DNA from 4 places in the Streptomyces sp. PsTaAH-124 genome. Region 1 is predicted to be linked to each of the others. Evidence: riboswitches for the same ligand, from Rfam matches in the RefSeq annotation. Region 1 holds a riboswitch; each other region holds the start of a gene.
What was found. A riboswitch is a leader RNA that binds a small molecule or an ion and turns the genes downstream of it on or off. The one in region 1 is predicted to bind thiamine pyrophosphate.
Positions count from the first base shown of each region.

Region 2: it holds a riboswitch for thiamine pyrophosphate, as region 1 does, so the genes downstream of both, B086_RS0111745 (purine-cytosine permease family protein) here and B086_RS0118840 (thiamine ABC transporter substrate-binding protein) in region 1, are expected to answer to the same signal.
Region 3: it holds a riboswitch for thiamine pyrophosphate, as region 1 does, so the genes downstream of both, thiO (glycine oxidase ThiO) here and B086_RS0118840 (thiamine ABC transporter substrate-binding protein) in region 1, are expected to answer to the same signal.
Region 4: it holds a riboswitch for thiamine pyrophosphate, as region 1 does, so the genes downstream of both, thiC (phosphomethylpyrimidine synthase ThiC) here and B086_RS0118840 (thiamine ABC transporter substrate-binding protein) in region 1, are expected to answer to the same signal.

Region 1 is NZ_KB892171.1:100,686-104,890, forward strand. Features, by position in the region: gene rlmN (23S rRNA (adenine(2503)-C(2))-methyltransferase RlmN) at 274-1,380, shown strand; TPP riboswitch at 1,439-1,544, shown strand; gene B086_RS0118840 (thiamine ABC transporter substrate-binding protein) at 1,634-2,704, shown strand; gene B086_RS0118845 (ABC transporter permease) at 2,776-4,205, shown strand, end outside.
Region 2 is NZ_KB892164.1:213,044-217,248, forward strand. Features, by position in the region: gene B086_RS0111740 (hypothetical protein) at 1-546, opposite strand, end outside; gene B086_RS0111745 (purine-cytosine permease family protein) at 676-2,079, opposite strand; TPP riboswitch at 2,069-2,164, opposite strand; gene B086_RS0111750 (DUF2891 domain-containing protein) at 2,240-3,259, opposite strand; gene pcp (pyroglutamyl-peptidase I) at 3,259-3,909, opposite strand; gene B086_RS0111760 (DUF979 domain-containing protein) at 3,973-4,205, opposite strand, start outside.
Region 3 is NZ_KB892169.1:142,744-146,948, reverse strand. Features, by position in the region: gene B086_RS0116125 (Rv2175c family DNA-binding protein) at 167-532, opposite strand; gene B086_RS0116120 (FAD-dependent oxidoreductase) at 798-2,066, opposite strand; TPP riboswitch at 2,216-2,327, shown strand; gene thiO (glycine oxidase ThiO) at 2,325-3,488, shown strand; gene thiS (sulfur carrier protein ThiS) at 3,521-3,721, shown strand; gene B086_RS0116105 (thiazole synthase) at 3,725-4,205, shown strand, end outside.
Region 4 is NZ_KB892163.1:64,874-69,078, reverse strand. Features, by position in the region: gene B086_RS0109920 (hypothetical protein) at 1-587, shown strand, start outside; gene thiC (phosphomethylpyrimidine synthase ThiC) at 666-2,456, opposite strand; TPP riboswitch at 2,449-2,626, opposite strand; gene B086_RS0109910 (YibE/F family protein) at 2,698-4,089, shown strand; gene B086_RS0109905 (SsgA family sporulation/cell division regulator) at 4,189-4,205, opposite strand, start outside.

The DNA.
Region 1 (4,205 bases):
CCGCATCGAACAAACGCCCCATGAGTCAACGTGAAGCTCGAAGTTCGTTGAAAGCTGTAGCTAAGCGTTCGAATTGCTGTTGATCATTGGTGTAAGACGGTTGCTTGGTGTGACGCCGTACTGTGCGAGCCGCGCACGAGGGACGGACGATCGCCGGGGCCGTCTGTGGGCCGTCCGAGGTGGATCGGCGACGACAGATGGCGACCGCCAGTGACAGGCGTCCAGGCCGTGACCCGCAGGTCACCCAAGTCGATCTGCGACACTGGTACCACCATGCCCAAGCCCGGAGAACTCACTTTCGTCGCGCCGCGCGGAGCCCAGAAGCCGCCGCGGCATCTTGCCGATCTCTCGCCCGCCGAGCGCAAGGAGGCTGTGGCCGCGATCGGTGAGAAGCCGTTCCGTGCCAAGCAGCTCTCGCAGCACTACTTCGCGCGGTACGCGCACGACCCCGAGCAGTGGACGGACATCCCGGCCGGCTCGCGGGAGAAGCTGCGCGAGGCGCTGCTGCCGGAGCTGATGACGGTCGTACGGCATCTGTCGACCGACGAGGGGACGACGCGCAAGACGCTGTGGCGGATGTTCGACGGGACGCTCGTCGAGTCGGTGCTGATGCGCTACCCGGACCGGGTGACCATGTGCATCAGCTCGCAGGCCGGGTGCGGGATGAACTGCCCGTTCTGCGCGACCGGGCAGGCCGGACTCGACCGCAATCTGTCGACCGCCGAGATCGTGCACCAGATCGTGGACGGCATGCGCGCGCTGCGCGACGGCGAGGTGCCGGGCGGACCGGCGCGGCTGTCCAACATCGTGTTCATGGGCATGGGCGAGCCGCTGGCCAACTACAAGCGGGTGATCGGCGCCATCCGTGCCCTGACCGACCCGGAGCCGGACGGGGTCGGGCTGTCGCAGCGCGGCATCACCGTGTCCACGGTCGGCCTGGTCCCGGCGATCAACCGGTTCACCGACGAGGGCCTCAAGTGCCGGCTCGCGATCTCCCTGCACGCCCCCGACGACGAGCTGCGCGACACCCTCGTGCCGGTCAACACGCGGTGGAAGGTGCGGGAGGTGCTGGACGCCGGGTTCGAGTACACCGCCCGGTCCGGGCGGCGGTTGTCCATCGAGTACGCGCTGATCCGGGACATCAACGACCAGGCGTGGCGCGGCGACCGGCTCGGCCGCCTCCTCCGGGGCAAGCCGGTGCACGTCAACCTCATCCCGCTCAACCCGACGCCGGGCTCCCAGTGGACCGCCTCGCGGCCCGAGGACGAGAAGGCGTTCGTCGAGGCGATCGCCGCGCACGGAGTGCCGGTGACGGTCCGGGACACCCGCGGCCAGGAGATCGACGGGGCGTGCGGACAGCTGGCCGCCACGGAGCGGTAGCCGAGCGGTGGCCCAGCGACAGCCGGGCGGTAGTCTGAGGGCCGTACAACACATCTTCATATTCCGACAGGGGAGCGCCACAGCGCTGAGAGTGCGGCACCGGCCGCAGACCCTCTGAACCTCGCCCAGGTCATTCTGGGTAGGAAGTTCGGTCATCACTCGAGCTGTTGCGCCCTGCCCGGCGTCCCGCGTCCCGCGCGGTCACCGGGCAGGGCCGCGTCTCTTCCTGGCCACCATCCAGGAGGAAAATCCAGTGCACCACAAGACGTTCGCCGCCGCGGCGGCCGGCCTCGGCCTCGTCGCCCTCTCCGCGTGCGGGTCCTCCGGGGGCGAGGCGGACAACTCCACGACCGTGACCGTGGTCAGCCACGACTCGTGGGCCGCGTCCAAGAGTGTCGTCGCGGACTTCGAGAAGCGCTCCGGATACAAGGTCCGCATCCTCAAGGACGGCGACGCCGGACAGGCCGTCAACAAGGCCATCCTCACCAAGGACAACCCGCAGGGCGACGTCTTCTTCGGCGTCGACAACACGCTGCTCTCCCGCGCCCTCGACAACGGCCTCTTCCAGCCGTACGAGGCGAAGGACTCCGGCACGGTCGACCGGCGCTACCGCGTCGACCAGGCCAAGCACCGCGTCACGCCCGTCGACACCGGCGACATCTGCGTCAACTACGACAAGAAGTACTTCGCCGACCACAAGCTGGCCCCGCCCGCCTCCTTCGACGACCTCCTGAAGCCGCAGTACAGGAACCTCCTGGTCACCGAGAACGCGGCGACCTCCTCGCCCGGCCTCGGCTTCCTGCTCGGCACCGCCGCCCAGTACGGCGAGAAGGGCTGGCAGGACTACTGGAAGAAGCTGAAGGACAACGGCGTCAAGGTCGTCGACGGCTGGGAGCAGGCGTACAACCAGGAGTTCTCCGGCTCCGCGGGCGGCCGGAAGGCCAAGGGCGACCGGCCGCTCGCCGTCTCCTACGCCTCCTCGCCGCCCGCCGAGGTCATCTATGCCGACCCCAGGCCGAAGACCGCGCCGACCGGCGTCGTGGACGCCACCTGCTTCCGGCAGGTCGAGTACGCCGGGCTGCTCAGCAACGCCGGGAACACCAAGGGCGGCAAGGCGTTCCTCGACTTCCTGCTCAGCAAGGAGTTCCAGCAGGACATGCCGCTGAACATGTTCGTCTACCCGGTGCGCGCGGGCGCCGCCGTGCCCGCCGACTTCACGGCGTACGGCCCGCAGGCCAAGGACCCCCGGACCATGGCCCCCGACCGCATCGCCGCCAACCGCGACCAGTGGGTCAAGACGTGGTCCTCCCTCGTAGTGAAGTAGCCCCCGCGGCAGGCCCCGCCGCGGGGGACCGGGCGCGGCGCCGCCGGGCGAACGCGGCGCGGCTCGGCCTGATGGCCGCGCCCGTCGCGTTCTTCGCGCTGTTCTTCGCCTACCCGGTGGCCGCGATCGTCCGGCGCGGCCTGTACTCCGGCGGCGCCTGGCAGTGGGGCCCGTTCGGCGAGGTGCTGGGCCGGGCCGACATCCGGCACGTGCTGTGGTTCACCACCTGGCAGGCGCTGGCCTCCACCGCGCTCACCCTGCTGATCGCCCTGCCCGGCGCCTATGTGTTCGCCCGCTACGACTTCCCGGGACGGAATGTACTGCGGGCCGTGGTCACCGTGCCGTTCGTGCTGCCCACGGTCGTCGTCGGCACCGCCTTCCTCGCCCTCGTCGGACGCGGCGGCCTCCTCGACGACCTGTGGGGGGTGCGCCTGGACACCACCGTGTGGGCGATCCTCCTCGCCCATGTCTTCTTCAACTACGCCGTCGTCGTACGGACCGTGGGCGGCCTGTGGGCCCAGCTCGACCCGCGGCAGGAGGAGGCCGCGCGGATGCTCGGCGCCTCGCCGCTGACGGCCTGGCGCAAGGTCACCCTGCCCGCCCTGGCACCCGCCGTCGCCGCCGCCGCGCTGATGGTCTTCCTGTTCACCTTCACCTCCTTCGGCGTGGTGCAGATCCTCGGCGGCCCCGGCTTCTCCACCCTCGAAGTGGAGATCTACCGGCAGACCTCGCAGATGTTCGACCTGTCCACGGCCGCCGTCCTCACCCTCGTGCAGTTCGCCGCCGTGGGCGCGATCCTCGCCGTGCACGCCTGGACCGTACGGCGCCGGGAGAGCGCGCTGCGGCTGGTGGACGCCGCCCGCACCGCCCGCCGCCCGCGCGGCGCCGGACAGTGGACGCTGCTGGCCGCCGTCCTCGCGAGCATCGCGCTGCTCGTGCTGCTGCCGCTCGCCGTGCTGGTGCAGCGCTCGCTCACCGCACCCGGCTTCGGCTACTACCGCGCGCTGACCGACCCGGACGGCGGCACCTTCCTGGTCGCGCCGCTCCACGCGGTCGGCGCCTCCCTGTCCTACGCCGCCGCCGCGACCGCCATCGCCGTCGCCGTCGGCTCCCTCGCCGCCGCCGCGCTCACCCGGCGGGACGCCGGACGCCTCGTCCGCGGCTTCGACGCACTGCTGATGGTGCCGCTCGGCGTGTCGGCGGTGACCGTGGGCTTCGGTTTCCTGATCGCCCTGGACAAGCCCCCGCTGGACCTCAGGCAGTCCTGGATCCTGGTCCCGCTCGCACAGGCCCTGGTCGGCGTGCCCTTCGTCGTACGGACCATGCTGCCGGTGCTGCGCGCGGTCGACGTACGGCTGCGTGAGGCGGCGGCCGTGCTCGGGGCGTCGCCGTGGCGGGTGTGGCGCGAGGTGGACCTCCCGCTGGTGCGGCGGGCACTGCTGATCGCCGCCGGGTTCGCCTTCGCGGTCTCCCTCGGGGAGTTCGGGGCGACCGTGTTCAT
Region 2 (4,205 bases), on a different contig from region 1:
CGCGAGCGCGACCCTGGCGATCTCGACGGCGGTGGCGTCCGACGCCATGGAGCACAGCACCTGCCCGCCGACGTGCTGGAACCGTATGCGCTGGACGGTCATGCGGTTGCCGCCCTGGCCGACCGTCGTGGTCTCGGCGCGCTCCACCACGCGGATGTCCCGCCAGGGGTGCGCGACGGCCTCGTCCCTGCCGGTGAGGACGAGGCCGCCGTCGAAGGCATGCATGCGGGGCAGGCGGCCGTCGCGGTGCCTCTCGTGGCGCAGGGCCGCGAGGGGCAGCGCGACGGCGAGGGCCAGGAAGGCGGCGCCGAGCGCGGTGACCGCCGTGCCGTGGGAACCGGCGGTCAGGCCGATCCCCGGCGCCAGCAGGACGACTCCCGCCCCGAAGCCCGCGCAGCCGACGTCCCCGCCGCCGAGCGCACGGGTGGCGCGGTGCGCGCCGAACCCGTGCCGCTCCGCGACCCGGGCCGCATGCTCGGTCGCGGCAACCGCCCCGGACCGCGCGGCCCGCGCCCCCGTGGCGTTCCCCGCCTTCTCGTGCGCCACCCGGCCCACCGCCTTCCCCTGCGGCCCCGCCCGGCCCGTCCGCGGGACACCTCGCTGCGGTGAGCATGCCCAACTACGGGTTGGCGCGCACGGTTTCGGCGAGATCGGTGCTCTCGGCGGCCGGTGCCGTCAGCGCCGCAGCCGCAGCCCCCGCAGCGGCGCGTAGACGAGCAGCGCGGCCACGAACGCCACCGGATAGGCGAGGTCGGCGCCGTGCAGCGCCTCGGCGGCCGGACCCAGGTAGAGGCCGGTGTTCATGAAGGGCACCGCGGCGGCGAAGGCGACGGCGAACGCCGTCAGCGCGGGCCACCACGGCTGCGGGCGGGCCGTCTCCTCGGCCAGGTCGACCGGGCGGCCGCCGCGGGCCCGTGCGCGGGCGGCCCAGTCGACGATGACGACGGCGCAGAACCCGGGGATCCAGTACCCGACGAAGAGCAGGACGTTCTGGAAGCGGGCGGTGGTGTCGGCGGCGTGCATCCAGAGCACCAGCGGGAAGCCGAGGACCGCGGCGAACGCGGCGGCCACCGGGCGTGGCAGGCGCACCCCCATCGTCTGGAGGGCCAGCGAGCCGCTGTAGTCGTTCATGGCGTTGCTGCACAGGGCCGCCAGGGCGACCGCGAGCAGCCCGAACGCGCCGAGGGCGCCGCCGCCGAGGAGCCGGTCGACGCCCCGGGCGGTCTGGTCGGTGAACTGGGCGGCACCCCACAGGCCGAGCGCCTGCACCGCGACGAACGACAGGCCGATGCCGAGCAGGGTGCACCAGAACATGCGCGGACGGGAGGCCGTCCGGGGCAGATAGCGGCTGAAGTCGCTGGCGTAGGGGGCCCAGGACAGGGCGAGGCTCAGCGCGACGGTGCAGGTCAGGACGAACGCCCCGGCCCGGTCGGCGCCGTGCGCGGTGGCGCTCGCGCCGGTGTGGCCGCCGTCGGCGAGCTTGACGGCGACGACGGTGAAGGCCGCGGCGAGCCCGAACGTCATGACCGTCTGGAGGCGGTGGATCGCCTCGTAGCCGAGCACGCCCAGCGCGCCCTGTCCCGCCATCATCACCAGCACCCCGGCCCAGAACGGCCAGCCGCAGAGCTGGGCCAGCGCGTCCCCGCCGAACAGGCCGATCAGGGCGTCCCAGGCGATGGAGGACAGCCATTGCAGCGCGCCCGGCACCGTGACGGCCCGGCCGAAGGCGAGGCGGGCCAGCGGCAGCTGCGCCGCACCGGTCCGGCTGCCCCAGGTGCCCAGGTAGGCGGTCGGCACCGCGCCCAGCAGGGTGCCGAGGACGACGGCGGCCAGCGCGGTCGGGAAGTCCAGGCCGAGCGTGATGCCGACCGTGCCGGTGAACACGCCGGTCATGGTCAGATTGGGGGCGAACCAGACGGTGAACAGCCGCGCGGGGCTGCCGTAGCGGGCGTCCTCGGGGACCGGGGCGATGCCCCGCGCCTCCATGCGCAGATCGCCCGGGGCCGTCGGCATCCGCCCGTCGAAGACGTGCCGGGGATCTCCGGGGGCCGCTTCACCGCGGGCATACGGCACTGACATGTGACATCCCTCCGCCAGTCCTAACTGGTTCAGGTTCGACGGGTGTGATCTCAGCCCCCGTGCGGGGGCACCCCGTGTCCAGGTACGCCGGTCAGGATAGCCCCGCCCTCCCCGGCGGCGTCGGGGAGGGCGGGGCAGGGCGGGGGAGGGGAGGGGCGGGTCAGCGGCCGGTGCCGGGCTCCGGGTCCAGGGCGAGGACGGCGAAGGTGGCCAGCCAGTGGTCGGTGGTGAAGTCGCCGCGCTCCACGGCGGGCAGGCCCGCCGCGAGATGGGCGTCGGCGGCCCCGGCGAGCCGGGCGCGGACCGGTCCGTCCGGCAGCGCCGCCGCCAGGGAGCGCAGCGCGGCGGCCCGGCTGAGGGCGAGGCCGAGCAGATGGCCGATCTGCGGATCGGTGTGGTCGGAGACCACGGGCACGTCCAGCGGCGGGCAGGGCGCCCCGGTGCCCAGGGCGGGCAGGAACCGGTCGAGCCAGGACGCGAACCGCTCCGGCTCCAGCACCCGGCGCACGGCGTCGGCCTCGGTCAGGGCGGGAGACAGGAAGTCCTGGCCGGAGGGCTCCCAGTGCGCGGGCGCGTCGTGGTCGTCGGCGAACCAGGCCAGCAGCCGGTCCCGCACGGCACGGTCGGTCGCGGGGGACAGCTCGCCCGAGTCGAGGGCGAGGCCGAGCGCGAAGGCGCTGTTGGGGTGGTTGCCGTGGCGTACGGGATAGGTGGCCTTGGGCAGCCAGTCGGCCAGCAGCCGGTCGACGGCGGCGACGCCCGGTGCCAGCGCCGCGGCCCAGCGGGCGCCCGGCTCGCCGCCGTGGGCGCGGCACTCGGCGGCGAGCGCGAGGAGCCAGGCCCAGCCGTAGGGCCGCTCGAAGGAGGGCCGGTCGAGCAGGTAGGCGGCCTCGGCGGCGATGTGCCCGGTGCTGAGGTGCCGGTCGAGCACGGCGGTGAACGGCGCGGTGCCGGGCAGCGCGGGGGTGCCGCCGTAGCGGCGCAGCAGCCGTACCAGCAGCCAGTGCATGTGGACGCTGGAGTGCCAGTCGTAGGCGCCGTAGAAGGCCGGATGGAGGGTGCTGGGCCGGGTGTCCTCGTCCGGGGCGGCCACCAGGTGGGCGGGGAAGTTGGGGTACTCGCGGGTGATGTTGGCCAGGGCGAGCCGGGCGAAGGGCGCCGCGTGGGAGGCGAGGGGCATCAGTGGGTGGCCCCCTCGGTGACGCGCAGGTCCTGTCCGGCGGGTGTGCTCGCGGCGGCGGCCAGCAGGGCGCGCAGCCCGCGGGCCACGGTGGCGGGCTCCAGGGCGGGCGCGGAGCCGTCGGTGACCTGCTCCGGCGCCCAGGGCACGTGCACGAAGCCGCCGCGCACCCCGGGGAACTCGGTGGCGAGCAGATGGCCGAGGCCGTAGGCGACGTGGTTGCAGACGAAGGTGCCCGCGGTGTTCGAGACGGCGGCCGGGACACCGGCGGCGCGCAGGGCGGCCACGCACGCCTTCACCGGGAGTGTGGAGAAGTAGGCGGCGGGGCCGCCGGGGATCACGGGCTCGTCGACGGGCTGGGCGCCGGCGTTGTCGGGGATGCGGGCGTCGTCGATGTTGACGGCGACGCGTTCGACGGTGACGGCGGGCCGGCCGCCCGCCTGGCCCAGGCACACGACGAGGTCGGGGGCGCTCGCCCGGACGGCGTCCCGCAGCGCGTCGAGGGCGGCACCGAAGACGCAGGGCAGCTCGGCGGCGGTGACGCCGAGGCCGGTGGGCGGTTCGGCGGCCAGCAGCGAGGCCGCCTGCCAGGACGGGTTCACCTGTTCGCCGCCGAACGGGGCGAAGCCGGTGACGAGCACACGGGTCATGGGGCTTCCTTGAGGAGGTACGAGGGCCAGGGGGCGGGACGGCGGGCGCGGCGGCCCGCGGGCTCAGAAGGCGAAGACCGCCATGATCACGATGCAGCAGCCCAGCAGCGGGATCGCCGTGGGTATCTGCGCCTTGATCGGCCCGTACTGGTCCTTCAGTTCGAGCAGGGTGGCCGGGACGATGTTGAAGTTGGCGGCCATCGGGGTGCACAGCGTTCCGGCGAAGCCCGCCAGCATGCCGATCGCGAGGACGGCGGCCTCGTTGCCGTGCATCTGCTGGATGAGGACGGGCCAGC
Region 3 (4,205 bases), on a different contig from region 1:
TGCGGGGCTGCGGGGCGTGCGTACCGCGCGTAGTTCCTACGCCGTATGCGTACGTGTGCGTGCATGGTGGCGTTCCGGTCGCCGTGCGGGCCGGAGGCGAGGCGTGGGGCGCGCGCGGCGCGCACGCCCCGCACGGCTCGGTGGGCCGGTCGTCCCGGCCGCGGACTCAGACGGCCAGCGCCTGGGCGCGGCGCTTCACCTCCGTGCCACGGTTCTCGCTGAGGGCCTGCGCGGGGGTGCCGGGCAGGCTGGGGTCGGGAGTGAAGAGCCACTCGATCATCTCTTCGGCCGTGAAGCCGTCGTCCCGCAGCAGGGTCAGGGTCCCGGTCAGGCCCTTGACGACCTTGTCCCCGTCGATGAAGGCGGCGGGGACGTGCAGCGCGCGGTTCTCACCCCGGCGTACGGCGATGAGCTGGCCCTCCTTCACCAGCTGCCGCACACGCGTCACCTCGACGCCGAGCATCTCGGCGATATCGGGGAGGGTGAGCCAGGCGGGGACGAGCCCATCGGTCTTCGCGTCAATCTCGGTCACGGAACCAAGCGTGCCATCTGCCACTGACACGCGGAAGCCGACCCCGTCCACCCGGGCGGCGCGGCGGCGCCGCGCCCCGGGACCTCTCCTAGGGCCTGTCGTCAAATTCCCGCCTGCCCCGCGACGCCATGCACGCACTCTCGCCGCACCGGGACCCGACCCGAGTACGTCCAGTACGCAGGCCAGGACCCGGCACGCCGAGAGCACGCACCTGACGCCGCGAAGCCCGCCCTCCGGGCGGACGACGGGAATTTGACGACAGGCCCTAGGCGACGGCCGTCTTCAGCGGCCGCGCCGGGTCCGCCAGCAGCTCGGGGTCCATCGGCGCGCCCCCCTCGATCAGCCGTCTGCCCTGGGCGAGATCCCGCGGCCGGCCGACCGCCAACAGGGCGACCAGCCGCCCCTGGCGCAGCCAGCAGACCGTCCACGCCGGGCCGGACGGCTCGCCGCGCCAGACCATGGCGTCGGCCGCCGTGTGGTGCCCGGCGTACTGCACGAACCGGCCGAACTGCTCGGACCAGAAGTACGGCACCGGGTCGTAGGCCGCGGGGGTCAGGCCGATCACGTCGGCGGCGACGGTGCGCGGCCCCTGGAGCGCGTTGTCCCAGTGGTGGACCAGCAGGCGTTCGCCGTAGCGGCGCGAGGGGAAGGAGGCGCAGTCGCCGACCGCGTACACGTCCGGCGCGCCGGTGCGCAGACGGTCGTCGGCGAGCACTTCGCCCCACTCGCCCAGGGCGATGCCGGAACCGGCCAGCCAGCCGGTGGCGGGGCGGGCGCCGATACCGACGACCACGGCGCCCGCGGGCAGCCGCTCGCCGTCGTCGAGGACGACCGCGCCGGGCTCGACGGCCGCCACGCGCGCGTGGGTGCGCAGTACGGCGCCGCTGTCGGCGTACCAGGCGGTCATCGGCGCGGCCACCTCGGCGGGCAGGACGCCCGCCAGCGGCCGGCCCGCGGCCTCCACGACCGTCACGGCGCAGCCCGCCTCGCGCGCGGCGGTGGCGAACTCGGCGCCGATCCAGCCGGCGCCGACCACCACGACGTCCCGCTGCCCGGCGAGGACCGGGCGCAGCCGTTCGGCGTCGTCCAGGGTGCGCAGCAGGTGCACACCGGGGACGTCCTCGGTGCCGGGCAGCCGCACCGGTTCGGCGCCGGTGGCCAGGACGAGCACGTCGTACGGGACGGGCCCCTCGGAGGTGTCGAGCACATGGGCGTCGGTGCGTACGGCCAGGGCCGCGCAGCCCAGGCGCAGCTCGACGCCGAGGGCCTCGAAGTCGACGTCGAAGGCGGAGCCCTCGGCCTTGCCGAGCAGGACGGCCTTGGACAGCGGCGGCCGGTCGTAGGGCTGGTGGGGTTCGGCGCCGATCAGGGTGACCGTGCCGGTGAAGCCCTGTTCGCGCAGGGCGACCGCGGTCTGCACGCCGGCCATGCCCGCGCCGACGACGACCACGCGCCGCGGCTGCGGCGCGCCCTGCCGGGTCCGCCCGTGCTCCTGCTCCTGCGCCTGTCCCGGTTCCGGTGTCTGCTCGCTCACCCGATCACCATAGTCACCTGACAAGGCGTCAGGCAGGGGGCCGGTCCGGGCGCGGGTGCCGGTCCGGTCCGGGCCCCGGTCCGCGGGGAGGCGGCGCACCGGAGGCTCCCTTACAGGGGCGCTGCTCGTGGGGCTAGGCTGGCGACCGTACAAGCACTCGCGGGAGCCCGGACGCACCGGGCTGAGAGGGAGGCTGGCGGCCTCCGACCGTACGAACCTGATCCGGGTCATGCCGGCGAAGGGAGGGGCTGGACGCCCATGTCGTCGCCACGTACGTCAGACGTCCTCGTCGTCGGGGGCGGAATCATCGGGCTCGTGACCGCCTGGCGGGCGGCCCTGCGCGGGCTGTCCACGGCCGTGGTGGACCCCGAGCCGGGCGGCGGGGCCGCGCAGGTGGCGGCCGGGATGCTGGCCGCCGTCACGGAGCTGCACTACGGCGAGGAGACGCTGCTCGGCCTGAACCTGGCCTCGGCCCGCCGCTATCCGGACTTCGCGGCCGAGCTGACCGAGGCCACCGGGCACGACCTCGGCTACCGCCGCTGCGGCACGCTGGCCGTCGCGCTGGACGCCGACGACCGCGCCCACCTGCGGGACCTGCACGCCCTGCAACTGCGCTGCGGGCTGGAGGCGGAGTGGCTGTCCGGGCGGGACTGCCGCCGGCTGGAGCCGATGCTCGCACCGGGTGTGCGCGGCGGCCTGCGGGTGGACGGCGACCACCAGATCGATCCGCGCCGCCTGTCCGCCGCCCTGGTGGCCGCCTGCGAGCACGCCGGGGTGGTCTTCCACCGCGACCGGGCCGAGCGGCTCACCCTCGCCCGGGACCGGGCCGCGGGCTGCGTCCTGCGCGACGGCACGGCGCTCGCCGCCGAGCAGGTGGTGCTGGCCGCCGGCAGCCTCAGCGGACGCCTGGCGGGGGTCCCGGACGAGGTGCTGCCGCCGGTGCGCCCGGTCAAGGGGCAGGTGCTGCGGCTGACCGTGCCGAAGCGGTACGCGCCGTTCCTGAGCCGTACCGTGCGCGCCGTGGTGCGCGGCGGCCACGTCTACCTGGTGCCGCGTCTGAACGGCGAGCTGGTCGTCGGTGCCACCAGCGAGGAGCTGGGCTGGGACACGACGGTGACCGCGGGCGGCGTCTACGAGCTGCTGCGCGACGCGCACGAGCTGGTGCCCGGGATCACCGAGCTGCCGCTGACCGAGACCCGCGCCGGGCTGCGTCCCGGTTCCCCGGACAACGCCCCGCTGCTCGGCCCGACCGGTCTGGACGGGCTGCTGCTGGCCACCGGGCACCATCGCAACGGTGTGCTGCTCACCCCGGTCACCGGCGACGTCATGGCGCACGTCCTGACCACCGGCGCGCTGCCGGACGAGGCCCGTCCCTTCACCCCGCGGCGGTTCGCCGCCTCCCGCACGGAGCAGCCCGTATGAACACCTCCGCACCCCTGCCCCCGTCCCCGCTCCTGTCCGTCTCCGTCAACGGCGAGCCGCGCGAGATCGCGCCCGGCACGGCCCTGGACGCAGTCGTGCGCGCCGTGACCGCAGCGCCCTCCGGGGTGGCCGCCGCCGTCAACGAGACCGTCGTCCCGCGCGCGCAGTGGCCCGCCACCGCGCTGTCCGAGGGCGACCGCGTCGAGATCCTCACCGCTGTCCAAGGAGGCTGACCCATGGCCGACGACCCCTTCCTCCTGGGAGGCACGTCCTACACCTCCCGGCTGATCATGGGCACCGGCGGTGCGCCCAGCCTGGACGTGCTGGAACGGTCCCTGGTGGCCTCCGGCACCGAGCTGACCACGGTCGCGATGCGCCGGGTGGACCCCTCCTCGCACGGTTCCGTGCTGTCCGTGCTGGACCGGCTCGGCATCCGGGTGCTGCCCAACACGGCGGGCTGCTTCACGGCGGGCGAGGCGGTGCTGACCGCCCGGCTGGCCCGCGAGGCGCTCGGCACCGACCTGGTCAAGCTGGAGGTCATCGCCGACGAGCGCACCCTGCTGCCGGACCCGATCGAGCTGCTGGACGCGGCGGAGACGCTGGTCGACGACGGCTTCACGGTGCTGCCGTACACCAACGACGACCCGGTGCTCGCCCGCAGGCTCCAGGACGTGGGCTGTGCCGCGGTCATGCCGCTGGGCTCGCCGATCGGCTCCG
Region 4 (4,205 bases), on a different contig from region 1:
AACCGGACCCGGCCGCGCCGGAACTCGCGGCCACCGCCGGCGAGGCCGTGGAGACCGGCGGCGCGGGGGCCGCCGCGGTGGTCGCGGTTCTCGCCCCCGTCCTCGCCGGGATCGCCGCCGCCCTCTTCCTCCTCGTCGGCTACGCCCTGAAGGCCCTCGACCCGGCACCGGCCTTCGCGCAGAGTCTGGTCACCGTCGGCTGGGTGTTCGGCGCCGTGACCGCGGCGGCCCTCCTGGCGGCCGGTGTGGCACTGCTGGCCACCGCGCTGCGCAACCGGCCCGCACCGGACGCCGTGCCGTACGGCGTCCTCGACGAGGACCTCGCACGGGCCCGGGACGCCTGGCGCGAGGCCCTGCTCGAACGGGGCCTCCTGCCGTTCCTGCGCGAGGCCCTCGCGGCCTCCGCCGGTGCGGCGCCGCACCGCGTGGACCCCGCGGCCCCGAGCGGCCGGATGCCGCATCTGGGCTACGGCCGCCCCGGCTTCAGCAGCCCGGACGACGGGGCGGCCCCGGGCTCCCGTCCGAGCTACTCCAGCCCGGACTTCTCCAGCCCGGACTTCGGGGGTCCGGAACACCGCCCGGAGTGAGCGACCGGACCGGTGCCGGACGGGGACGGGATCCGCCGCCCCCTCCGGCACCGGCAGCCGCCGGCTGTCACACCGGTCTCACTCCGCGATCGGCAGGTACACCCGGTTGCCCGCCGCGGCGAACTCCTTCGACTTCTGGGCCATGCCCTCCTCGATGTCGGTCTCGGCCCGGCCGGTGCCGTGCTCGCGGCGGATGTCCTGCGAGATCTTCATCGAGCAGAACTTCGGACCGCACATGGAGCAGAAGTGGGCGGTCTTGGCGGGCTCCGCCGGAAGGGTCTCGTCGTGGAACTCCCGGGCCGTGTCCGGGTCGAGGGCCAGGTTGAACTGGTCCTCCCACCGGAACTCGAACCGGGCGTCGGAGAGCGCGTCGTCCCATTCCTGGGCTCCCGGGTGCCCCTTGGCGAGGTCGGCCGCATGGGCGGCGATCTTGTAGGTGATGACGCCGGTCTTGACGTCGTCACGGTTGGGCAGGCCGAGGTGCTCCTTGGGCGTGACGTAGCAGAGCATGGCCGTGCCCCACCAGGCGATCATGGCGGCGCCGATACCGGAGGTGATGTGGTCGTACGCCGGGGCGACGTCGGTCGTCAGCGGGCCGAGCGTATAGAACGGAGCTTCATCGCAGATCTCCTGCTGAAGGTCGATGTTCTCCTTGATCTTGTGCATCGGGACATGTCCCGGGCCCTCGATCATCGTCTGTACGTGGAAACGCTTGGCGATCGTGTTGAGTTCCCCGAGCGTGCGCAGCTCCGCGAACTGTGCCTCGTCGTTGGCGTCCGCGATGGATCCGGGCCTGAGGCCGTCGCCGAGCGAGTACGTGACGTCGTAGGCGGCGAGGATCTCGCAGAGTTCCTCGAAGTTCTCGTAGAGGAACGACTCCTTGTGGTGCGCGAGGCACCAGGCCGCCATGATCGAGCCGCCGCGCGAGACGATGCCGGTCTTGCGGTTCGCGGTCAGCGGCACATACGCGAGGCGTACGCCGGCGTGGACCGTCATGTAGTCCACGCCCTGTTCGGCCTGCTCGATGACCGTGTCCTTGTAGACCTCCCAGGTCAGCTCCTCGGCCCTGCCGTCGACCTTCTCCAGGGCCTGATAGAGCGGCACCGTGCCGATGGGGACGGGGGAGTTGCGCAGCACCCACTCGCGTGTGGTGTGGATGTTGCGGCCGGTGGAAAGGTCCATGACGGTGTCGGCGCCCCAGCGGGTCGCCCACGTCATCTTCTCGACCTCCTCCTCGATCGAGGAGGTGACCGCAGAGTTGCCGATGTTGGCGTTGACCTTCACCAGGAACCGCTTGCCGATGATCATCGGCTCGATCTCCGGGTGGTTCACATTGGCCGGGAGCACCGCACGGCCGGCGGCGATCTCCTCACGGACGACCTCGGGGGAGACGTTCTCCCGGAGGGCCACGAACTCCATCTCGGGGGTGATCTCCCCGCGGCGCGCATAGGCCAGCTGCGTCACCGCCTGTCCGCCGCGCCCCCGCCGCGGCTGGCGCGGCCGGCCGGGGAACACCGCGTCGAGGTTGCGCAGTCCTCCGCGCGGCGAGGTGTGCTTGATCCCGTCGTCCTCGGGACGGACGGGACGGCCCGCGTACTCCTCGGTGTCGCCGCGGGCGATGATCCAGTTCTCCCGCAGCGGCGGCAGACCGCGCCGGACGTCGGTGTCCACGAGCGGGTCGGTGTACGCGCCCGAGGTGTCGTAGAGGGTGACCGACTCCCCGTTGGTGAGGTGCACCTGACGGACCGGCACCCGCAGGTCGGGGCGGGTGCCCTCGACATACGCCTTGTGCCAGCCGATGGATTTCCCGGCCTCCGGGGACTGTTCGTCCTGGACGGAGGCAGGCGTGCGTGCGTCCTTGTTGGTCATGAGACCTACTCCCTACGCCGGCATTACCCGGTAACAGGTTCGGCGGTCGACGCAGCGGCTTCCGTCCGGCGGCATTTCCCGGGGAACGTCGTACGTTCCACGTGAAACATCGCGAAGACGAAGGTCAGCGCCCTCTCAGCCCGGTGCTCCGAGCTCCCGCGTGTGCAAAGGTGCCTCCACGCTAGCGCCATGTGTGGCGCGGTGAACAGTGGGCCCCCGGCGTTCTTGCGATGATCGGTCGGTGACCACGACGCAGCAGTTCCCCCATCCGCCGCCGGAACCACGCCCCGGCCCCGAGTCCGGGCACGGCCATGGATCCGGACACGGTCACGGGCATGCGCACGGCCACAGTCATGGCCCGGCCGCGCCTGTCTCGCAGCACCTCCGCAAGATCATCGCTGCGGTTCTGGTCCCGTTCGCCGCCGCCGTGGTGGTCGGGCTCGTCGTGCTCTGGCCCGGCGGCGCCCCCGCACACCAGCGCACCGGCGTGGGCTTCGACCGGCAGACGCAGCAGGCCACGGTCACCCAGGTGGTGGCGGTGAGCTGCAAGGCGGTGAACACCTCGGGCGACACACCGACCGGCGACACCTCCACCGCCGAGGGCGCCTCCGCCCAGGCGCAGGCGTCCGGCACCTGCAAGAAGGCCACGATCCGCGTCGACACCGGAAAGGACAAGGGGCGTACCTTCACGGAGATCGTGCAGCCGGACCAGTCGCGGCAGTTGCACCAGGGCGAGAGGATCGTGGCCGCCTACGAGCCCGCCGCGCCGAGGGAGTTGCAGTACTCGGTCACGGATGTGAGCCGCGGCTTCCCCATGGCGCTGCTGGCCGGAATCTTCGCACTCGCCGTCGTGGTCGTCGGGCGGATGCGCGGGGTGATGGCGCTGGTCGCGCTGGCCATCAGCTTCGTGGTGCTGGACCTCTTCATCCTGCCCGCGATCCTGCAAGGGTCGAATCCGCTGGTCGTGGCCGTGGTGGGAGCGAGCGCGATCATGCTGATCGCGCTGTACATGTGCCATGGCCTGTCCGCCCGTACCTCGGTGGCCGTACTCGGCACGCTGGTCTCGCTGGTGCTGATCGGCGTCCTGGGTTCGCTGTTCATCGGCTGGGCCTCCCTCACCGGCAACACCGACGACAACACCGGACTGATCCATGGCCTGTATCCGTCGATCGACATGAGCGGCCTGCTGCTCGCCGGGGTGATCATCGGGTCGCTCGGTGTCCTCGACGACGTGACGGTCACGCAGACATCGGCGGTCTGGGAGCTGCACGAGGCCAATCCGGCGATGGGCTGGCGGGGGCTGTACCGCGCGGGCATCCGGATCGGGCGCGACCACATCGCGTCCGTCGTCAACACCCTGGTCCTGGCCTACGCGGGCGCGGCGCTGCCGCTGCTGCTGCTCTTCTCGATCGCGCAGAGCAGCGTGGGGACGGTGGCCACCAGCGAACTCGTCGCCGAGGAGATCGTGCGCACGCTCGTGGGCTCGATCGGCCTGGTCGCCTCGGTGCCGGTCACCACGGCGCTGGCGGCTCTCGTCGTCGCGGCCGACCGGCCGCAGCCGGTGGCCGCCCCTGCCGCGGCGGGGCTGCCCGCACCGGCGCGCGGCGGCCGGGGCAGGCGCCGCAAACGGTGATCCGCCCCCGGGCGGGACCATGGCCCGCAGGGACGGCGAAAAGGTCACGGACCGTGTGGTGAAGCGTTACTCCTCCGCACACTCGGTTGCCGAAACGCTTCAGCCCGCGCTCTGCT